2 regions of the Paenibacillus sp. sgz302190 genome follow, and region 1 is predicted to be linked to the other one. Evidence: riboswitches for the same ligand, from Rfam matches in the RefSeq annotation. Region 1 holds a riboswitch; the other holds the start of a gene.
The links. A riboswitch is a leader RNA that binds a small molecule or an ion and turns the genes downstream of it on or off. The one in region 1 is predicted to bind cyclic di-AMP.

Region 1 (4,652 bases):
ACTTCCAGATTGTTGCCGGAAACTCTCAACATGTCGTTGATGTAGTTGCCCGCCGACTCCCGGGTATCCTCCGAAGTCCGGTAATTCCAAAAATAAATGATAAGCAGATTGAATGAAATCATCAAAATCAGGTTGACAAACAAAATCTTGTATTTGACACTGTTGAACGTATGCGGCTTTATTCTCATCAAATGTCCCCCCTCTCCTGAAATTGTATCTGCTGGTTCACTATTCAGCAATAACTTTAGGGAATTGTCGGCGGACCCCGAGGACGAGCCCGTCACACTGCCGCTGTTCGTCATCCAGTAAGGCGACGAATTGTAAATTTTACCGTGCTAATCGAGTAAAAATGTAACGTTGCCTGCCCTTGAATAAATGACATGATCGGCGCCAAGCCCTTTGTAAATAAGCCTGGCATAGTCGCGTTCGGTAATGACATAGACCGCTTTTGAAGTCCATTTGCGGGTGATTTGAAGATAGCGGCAGCATAAAGGCAAACTATTTTCAAACAAAAAGATTTTACCTATCGGATATTCGGGAGCGACCCAAGTCTCATGTTCGACCGTATCCACAATCATGATATGATTCACACCAAGCTTGGAAAAGCGCTGCTGGTCCTGTCTATTGTTCGTTACAACCGCACAAGGCAGCCCTTTAAACTTTAAATGACGAATAAATTGCTCGCCGGCTTTCGTAGGAGCTGCAACCAATATAAACTCCGATTCATTCATTTCTTACTCCTCCATGTCATTGCGGCTAATCATAAGCCCAATTTTTAACACGTGGTACTGCCCTTTCTCGGCTTTCCCCACGGTCACATTGAGATCTTAATACGGAACGCTGTAAAAAGGAGGTAAAAGAATCCGGGTCCATGCATTAAAAAAACGTAAAAAATGATTAAAATTCCCCACACATCTGCCCTAAAAAGAGACATATGCCTCTGAACGGTCAAATAAATAAGCATGATCCCCTAAGAAACCCGATTCATTGCCGCCGGCAGATGAGTGTCTCAGCTTTTCATCCAAATCGTTGAATGCCGATTCGATTAATTGCGTTCTGGCAAGACCCCACTGCTCCTTATTCCGCTGAATGTAATGCAGTCCATCTTCGAGAGTTAGACCTTTGATCCTCTGGAAAACACTTACCCACTGTACGAGATCACCTTTCACAGCGCAGCTTGGCATGATGAATTCTCCGATACCGTACACTGCACCGCCTGTTGAAATCGCCAGGATACCGCAATGATAGTCAGTTCCATGTCCGGGCATCAGCTTGTCCGTTAGCTCGGAATTAAATCGAAAATATTCGATCCTGACAATTTTACAATTTTTTGTGCGTTCTTCTTGCAGTGCTGTCATGGGTTCAGGATACATTTACAGTCACTCTCCTCAATGTGTGGAAAAAAAGCAAAAAGAAGCCTGAGAGCAGAGAAATTCTACTCTCGGGCTTCTTTTCAACGTAAAGAAACGAACTGCTGAAAGCACGATCGAAGGTCTCTCTCAATACGCTTACGAGGTTAGCTGTCGGATTCGGGCTTGAGAGTGCCCTACTGCGGCAAGCAAACGCCTGCTTTAGATTCACCCCGCAAAACCGCCCCCTGTTCGGATCGGTTTCTGGTGGTTCCCCCGCTCCCCTTTCAGGGACTCAGCGATTTGATTTATGATGTGAAGTTGTTGAATCAAATGGTACCCCTAATTACCGTTTATGTAAAATAAGAATACGGGGCTTTATTTTGTTTTTTTGATGATTTTCCCAAGTGAAAGCGTAATCAAATATAAATTTCGATCATTATCGTTCCATTTTCTTTGGAATGCTTTTGCCGGTGACATTGAACCGCAAAGTAAAGAGACGAGCCCCTCGGCCCGTCTCCTGATTCAAGCTTATCCATCGATTAATCCCGCTTTTTGCAGCATCCGGTAAAGAAGTACGGTCGTCTCGGCACGAGTTAACGGCTTCTGCGGACGCAATTCATTGCCATACCCCTTCACCAAGCCTATATGAATGGCTGTACGTATCGCATCGCTCGCCCAGCCGCCGATTTGATTGCTGTCGGTGTAGGCGGCCAAGTTCACTTGCGCCCCGGCATTGCTCGTCACCGAAGCGGCATCGGCCATGCGCAGCGCCCGAACGATCGTTACGATCGCTTCTTGCCGCGAAACCTCTCGGTTGGGCCCAAACGTTCCGTCACCGAAACCGTCCATAATTCCGTATGCTTGAACTGCTTTCACGGCCCGGCTGTACCAGATCGACTCGCTCACGTCTCGGAAACCGGCACGATCTCCGCCCTCCGGCAAGCCCAACGCTCTCGCAAGCAAAGCGGCGAGTTCAGCCCGCGTAATAACGGCTTCGGGAGCAAACCGGTTTTCATCTACGCCAAGTACGATCATTCTGCTATTCATCCTGCCAATTTCAGCCGCGGCCCAATGTCCTTGAATATCTGTAAATTGGGACGTTTTGGATACCAATGCATAAACGCTGTTCGTGAGGCTGCGAATAACGGCCGCCTGATGTCCGTCAACTTTGGCAAATTCCGTCGGCACCGGACGTACACCGAATGTCGGATCCCATACCACGGCCGTTGCAGCCGTTCCGGCATCCGCCGGCAAATAGAGAACCCTTTGTACATAGCGGTTGAAGCCGGAAATCTCGCTTTTCTCGCCATGATGCGTCACATATACGTTAAAATGAATCGGATCCGCCGCCAACCGGAAACCGCCTTTATTCGCCGCATCCTGCAGTCCGGGTATCGCTTCAATTTTGCCGCGCTCGATCGTTATTTGAACTTCCGCATCGTTCGTCCACTCGGACTCCTGATTTACGACTTCCGCCAGAGGCAAGCGATACTGGCCATGCTGAGTTTTTAAAGTGATCTTATCCGCTTTCCCGGCAAGGAGCTTGACAGCTTCATCGGGAAGCCGCAGCGCTGTTTGGTCCGCCTCATCTTCAATCGATACCGAGAGATTCCGTTCAGGCGAGGAGGATAAAGAGTCAAGCACCTTCTTTAAAGTATCCTTATCCAATCGAACATCAACGGACTTCACTCCATTGGCATCTGTTTGAAGTGTGGCAATCCCGGACACCTTTGCATCATTGATCCAAGCCGCGATCGAATTGCCGGGCGACGAATGGCTTGACGAGCTTGAAGTCGAACCAGAATCGGAACCGGAGCTTGCAGCCGAACGAATCACGCTCAGCGTATATGTTTTAACTGAACCGTCTTGCGCTTTGACATTGACTTCGAACGTGTTTTTGCCTGTTGCAAGCGAATATTCACCGGTCATCGGGCTGCCCGCAACCTGCAATCCGTTCACGTAGACGGCAGAATAGACGTCCGAGGCTGTCAGCACCATTTTCAAGCCATAAACCGAATGGCTTACGTCTACCGTATAGTTCACTGTCCCCGGGTCAAAATCGAACTTTACCGTCCCGCCCAATCCCATAAGCTGCCAGCTGCTCAAGCTCGCATTGCCGCTCAAAGGAACGATGTTCCGGACTTCAATCGAGCTAACGTTCGCGTTGCCCGCCGCATCGGCCACATAGACTGAATAAACCCCGTTCTCTTGTACGGTAAAATGGTCCGTGATTTCTACGCCCTGCGTCCCAAAATACGAGACAGGACGGTTTCCTGCTGCCCATTTGATCGAAGAGACGTTATTGAATTGACCATAAACCGACGCCGTTACGGTAACGGTCACGCTTCCGAAGGTTGGACCGGCAGGAGCCGCTTGCAACACGATATTCGGAGGCTGATCGTATGTAAACCTAATATTCACGGTTTGGTCCAACGATAGACCGCTTGCTTCTTCCTTTGCAAAATAAGTCACGTTCTCTGCCGTTGTATTGCTTACCGCAAATAAGGCAAGACCATCCGCATTGGTCAATCCGTAAACGACATCGATGACCGATCGTCCGCCATTCGCTTCGAGCAGTACCCGTTTTCCGGCAATCGGATGGTCGTAATCGTCCTTCAGCTTCACGAAGATCGAGGCTTTGCTGCTGCCATCCGCCCGTACGACAAGATCGCTTGCGGCAACCGTTGAGCGAGATGAACTCACCTCTCCATGGAGAAACTGAACGCTCGCCGTCGCCGACAGCACACTTCCGCCTACGCTCGCGCTCACCGTCGCGGTGCCCGTCGTCGTCGGGGCCGTCAGCGTCGCCACGTAGCTGCCGTCTCCGTTATCCGTCACTGGGCCTACCGTGCCCAGTGTCGAGGCGATCACGATCGTCGCTCCACCGGTCGTCAAGGCATTGCCCTGCGCGTCCTTCAGCTTCACACTGACCGCAGTCTGGCTTGCACCGTCGGCTGCCAGCGTCGCGCTGCCCACGGTGACCGTGCTTGTCGCCGCCGACACCGCTCCGGGCACGAACTGCACGCTCGCCGTCGCTGTCAGCGCGCTTCCGCCTACGCTCGCGCTCACCGTCGCGGTGCCCGCCGTCGTCGGGGCCGTCAGCGTCGCCGCGTAGCTGCCGTCTCCGTTATCCGACACTGGGCCTACCGTGCCCAGTGTTGATGTGATCACGACCGTCGCTCCGCCGGTCGTCAAGGCATTCCCCTGCGCGTCCTTCAACCTAACGCTAACCGCAGTCTGGCTTGCACCGTCGGCGGTCAGCGACGCGCTGCCCGCTGTGACCGTGCTCTTCGCCGTCGA
Region 2 (4,652 bases), on a different contig from region 1:
TCAGCGAAAATTCCTGCACTTTTGCAGGTTTTTCGTCAAAACAAGCCGATTCTGCGAATAAAACCTGTACATTTGCAGGTTTTCTCCCTACCAAGCTGTCCCTGGCCCAGTTGTACAGTTCCACGACCTGCACCGGGAGAGGTCGCACCGAGCGCAGCTCCCAGCGCGCGGTGTTTCGCTGCACGACGGCGGTCGGTCGACGGGCACGCCCAGCCTCGGCCTTTATTTGCGCGCGGTTACGCCAAGGGGGCCCCTCCCGCTTTCCTCGTGCGCCCAGCCAATGCACGGCCCCGCGCTACTTCGCGCGCGGGCCGCCTCTCTCGCCGCTGCTGCGGCTCTGCTGCCACTCCTTCTGGAGCTTCACGCGCATCGTGCGCAGCTCCTGCTTGACGTTGCAGCCCGCCTCCTTCAGCGTCTCGGCCGACATGCGGCCCGCTTCGCGCAGCCCTTGCCAAGCCTCGCGGCCCGCGTTTTCCAGCTCGCGCAGCGTGTCGCGGGCCTGGGCCCCGTGCAGCCCGCCATGCGGCTGCACATCGTCCGCAGCGGCGGCGCGCAGCCGCTGCAGTTCCTCCGCGAGCGCCAGGACTTCGTCCTGGGAGCTCGCGTACTGCGTGCGGTAGTGCCCGCACGCCGCTTCCAGGCGCAGCTTCTCCTGCAGCGCCGCCCGGGCAAGCTCTTCCTCGCCGGCGCGCATCGCCAGCTCGGCCTGCTCCGCGCGGAGCCGAGCGAGCTCCTCCGCGTTCACAAAGTGCTGACGCAGCTCGAACGTCCGCTGCAAAGTCTCTTCGTAGCGCTGCTCCAGCGCCCGGATCCGCCCGCTTGCTCCCGTCTGCGAGCCGAAGCCCCCTCCTTGCTCATTCATCGAAAAGCGCTCGGCGGTATCGTGCCAAGCCGTTTCAGCCATTTTACCGATTCTGTTCAATACCTTCATTAACCCCACCCCGGCCTATTTAAGTTTACAGATCGAACCGATCCGAATGCGTGCGTCTGCCCAGCAGCCTGAATCCATAGCCGATCAGCACAATCGCCAATGCGAACGCGATGAAGCCCGACAATTTCACGGCCAGGATCAAAGCTCCCGCGGCGGCGATCAGCCAGCCGATCTTCTTCCCGTTGCAAATGCCGACATAGCCGAGCCCAACCATCGAAAGCGGCAGCAGGTACCCCATAAGATGAAGATGAATTCCGATTATATGGGATGCAATGATCAAGCCGACCGCAATAAAAATCAAAGCTAATCCTCTATTGCCTTTCATGGACATGCACGTTCCCGCCTTTCGCTCATTCCTTATGCTACTAGCGTATACAAAAGAGACAAGAAGCAAAACGGACCCGCGACTGTTTTTCGACCTGGACCAAAGTCTAGGTATTTCTCAGACCTTCCACATTTTGGCCGTTGTTTCAGGCAAAATACCAATGTTAAAATAATTGGAGCCGAATCCGGTGTGTTCCAGCATCGGTACGGGGGACGATTTAATTGGGGTGAATATTTGCTGATTGTCGAAGCAGACTAGGGAGAACCTTCTTCCCGAACCCGTCAACTAACCTCGGAGGCTTTAATAAGAAGGAGGAATAGCGAATTGAATACGGCTATAAAAGGACTCGCTGGCCTTGCTGTATCTATTACAGTTCTGGCAGGAGGCTTTCTTTCGCCGCACCATGCCAAAGCGGCCGAAATGGAAGTAAAAGTGCAGGTAGACAATGACCTTGTCGGTTTTCCGGATGCACAACCTTATTTAGACACGAATCATTCCACGCAGGTCCCCATTCGCTTCGTAACCGAAAAACTCGGCTATACGGTCCAATGGGAAAAAAAGGGCAATCAAATTAAAGTAACTTTAAACAACGGCAAACATACGATTGCATTGGCATCAGGCGATCAAAAAGCGGTCATCGACAACACCCCCGTCGACATGGGCACCCATGCCGGGTTTCAGGACGGCAGAGTGTTCGTTCCGCTGCGATTCATTTGCGACGCTTCCAAAATTCCGATTCAATGGGATGCGGACAGCAAAATGGCCATCTTAAGCAAAGACGGAAGCCAATATGCGCCCAAGTTTGAAAGCTTTAAAGCAACCGCTTACTCGGCCGATCCTTCCGAGAACGGCGGCTTCGGCGCCGTCGACTACATGGGAAATCCGCTGGCGCTGGGGACAGTCGCCGTAGATCCGACGGTCATTCCGCTCGGCACCAAGCTTTACATCGAAGGCTACAATTTCGACGGACTGCCGGTAGGCGGCATGTATGCCTATGCAACCGACACAGGCGGTTCCGTAAAAGGCAATCATGTGGACATCTTTATCCCCGGCTCCAAAGAATCGCTGCAGCAATTCGGCATCCAAAACGTGAAAGTGTTCCGCTTGCCCAGTTAATTTCGACAAAGCAGGTCCATGGAGATCCTATTCTCCATGGGCCTGCTTTTTGTATTTGAGCGAATTTGCCTCACAAATATTGCCTCTTTTCCTCCGCATAGGTTCTGTTGGCAGGTCAGACAATAACCTCAGACTGTTTGGAAGCAAGCCTGCTTCAAACTTTAAGGGGGAGACTTATGCCAAAACTCCATCGCATGATGATTGCCGCCGCGCAGCTTGCCGTCGTTTTGAATGTGACGACCGCCGCCATGCCGGTGCCGCAAAGCGAGGTCGTTTGGAATGTGCAGACCGATCAAAAGCTGGTCGCGCTGACGTTTGACGACGGGCCCAATCCGGTGTATACGCCCCAATTGCTGGACGTTCTTAAGCAGTACGACGCGAAAGCGACTTTTTTTGTGCTCGGCAAGCGCGTGCAGATGTATCCGCAAATCGCCATCCGGGAAGTGAACGAAGGGCATGAGATTGCCAATCATACGTACGATCATCATTATTTGAAACATGTCAGCCCGGACAAATTGAAAGAGGAGATCGAACAGACGCAGGAAATTATTTTCGACATTACCGAGCAAATTCCTCACGTGTTCCGTCCGCCCGGCGGCTTTTACGATCAATCGCTGATCGAATTGGCCAAGCAGGACCGGTTCACGGTTGTGATGTGGTCCTGGTACCAGGATACGAAAGACTGGCGGAAGCCGGGCGTCGACAAAATCGTCCGGTCCGTGCTCAATAACATTCACAACGGCGATATTATTTTGTTCCACGACTTGCAGGGAGACTGCTCGCAAACGGTGGAAGCTCTCAAAATCGTGCTGCCCGAGCTTAAAAAGCAGGGCTATCAATTCGTAACGGTCACCGACCTGATTTCGAAAATGAACAAATAAGCAGCGCAAAAAGACGGCCTCACGGTTCATCGTCCGCTGCGCCGCCTTTTTCCGTTATTTAAAAGAAATCCGCCAAATATGTAGTCCGTTCGGGTATCGCCGAGTCCAGCCGCCTAGCCGTCACAGGGCTGCCCTGCAGGCGTTCCGTCTCCGCCAAAAAGACGGCTTTTTGATAACCCATAAACAAAGTGGTCAGCGTTTGTATCGAACAACTGAGCAATTGCTCCTCATTCGGCAGGACGCTCCCGGAGAGCTTCACTACTTCCACAGCGCCGGTTTGTGCATCCGCCCGCACTTGAAACACGCCGTTGTTCCATTCCGCATGCTCGTCAGCGACCCGCAAGTACAGCGCCTCCTTGATTCCGTCCGTCCGGAACGGGTACTGGGCCAGGAACGATTCCACATCGACGATTCTGGCCATGAAGTAAGGAACTCTCTCCTGCTTGAATGCCGGATTAGGCACCAAAAACGGGAGCGCGTCGTTCACGGGGGCTTGGACAAGCACCTTGTCGATCATCGAATCGTGATCCGCTATAAATTTCCACAATCCGCGCCGTGCCTCCTCGTCCAGAAACACAAGCTCATGAATCGTCAGGATTTTGTCCTTAACCTGATAAAATACATAGCCGGTATGCTCATTGCGGGCATTAAGATGGACGGCAACCGTTCCTTTTTTAAACTTGAACCAGCGGTTGTTCCACCATTTCAGGTCCCGCTTCAGCATGCCGTTATAGCGGACCGCGTGCTTTTCATAAATCGGATTCAAAATCTCCGGATCTTTCCCGATGCGCATCACCCTGCTGCCTGCGGCCGCTTGAAAGCGGGGGAGCTTGTCGTGCGTAATTTCGTATTTGCAGTATTCCGAATACATTTCCCAGCCGAATTTGCGGTAAAACTCAAACTTGAACGGATGCAAAAAGGAGAGCGTCTGACCTTTCTCTTTCATCTTTTTCAATATGAGAACGAGCAGCTCGGATACCATGCCGCCCCGCCGGTATTCCGGCCATGTCGCTACACCCGAGATGCCGCCCATTGCAAAGCTGCGCCCGTGCAGCCACGTTTCCAAATCCAGCAAGGTCAGTTTGGCCGCCAAACGCCCGTCCGCGAAATATCCCAGAACGGCGTCCGGATCGGTCAAGTCCATTCGATCCTGAAATTCCTCCGGGGTAAGCTCCAATTGAAAAGCAAATTCGGAAAGCGCGACGCTATCCGCCACTTCTTCCCGCTTTAATGCGCGAATCTCGCCCATGGCGATCACCTCTTCGTTCGATTATTAGCCCGTATCCTTCGGCAATTTCATAGTAACACAAAGAGCGGCAGCATTTCGCGGCTGCGTGAAAATCCGGCTTCGAACGAGACGAAATCCGGAACCGTCGGATCAAGGCCTACGGGACACGTG

Region 2: linked by a shared signal. The riboswitch ahead of AC6RNO_RS31495 (stalk domain-containing protein) and the one ahead of AC6RNO_RS15670 (hypothetical protein) in region 1 are both predicted to bind cyclic di-AMP.

The regions. Positions count from the first base shown of each region.
Region 1 is NZ_JBZYAO010000012.1:140,551-145,202, forward strand. It holds gene AC6RNO_RS15660 (histidine kinase) at 1-188, opposite strand, end outside; gene AC6RNO_RS15665 (hypothetical protein) at 336-731, opposite strand; gene AC6RNO_RS15670 (hypothetical protein) at 921-1,373, opposite strand; cyclic di-AMP (ydaO/yuaA leader) riboswitch at 1,490-1,660, opposite strand; gene AC6RNO_RS15675 (invasin domain 3-containing protein) at 1,881-4,652, opposite strand, start outside.
Region 2 is NZ_JBZYAO010000044.1:40,278-44,929, forward strand. It holds gene AC6RNO_RS31485 (PspA/IM30 family protein) at 296-931, opposite strand; gene AC6RNO_RS31490 (LiaF transmembrane domain-containing protein) at 957-1,262, opposite strand; cyclic di-AMP (ydaO/yuaA leader) riboswitch at 1,423-1,571, shown strand; gene AC6RNO_RS31495 (stalk domain-containing protein) at 1,581-2,372, shown strand; gene AC6RNO_RS31500 (polysaccharide deacetylase family protein) at 2,549-3,253, shown strand; gene AC6RNO_RS31505 (GNAT family N-acetyltransferase) at 3,312-4,502, opposite strand.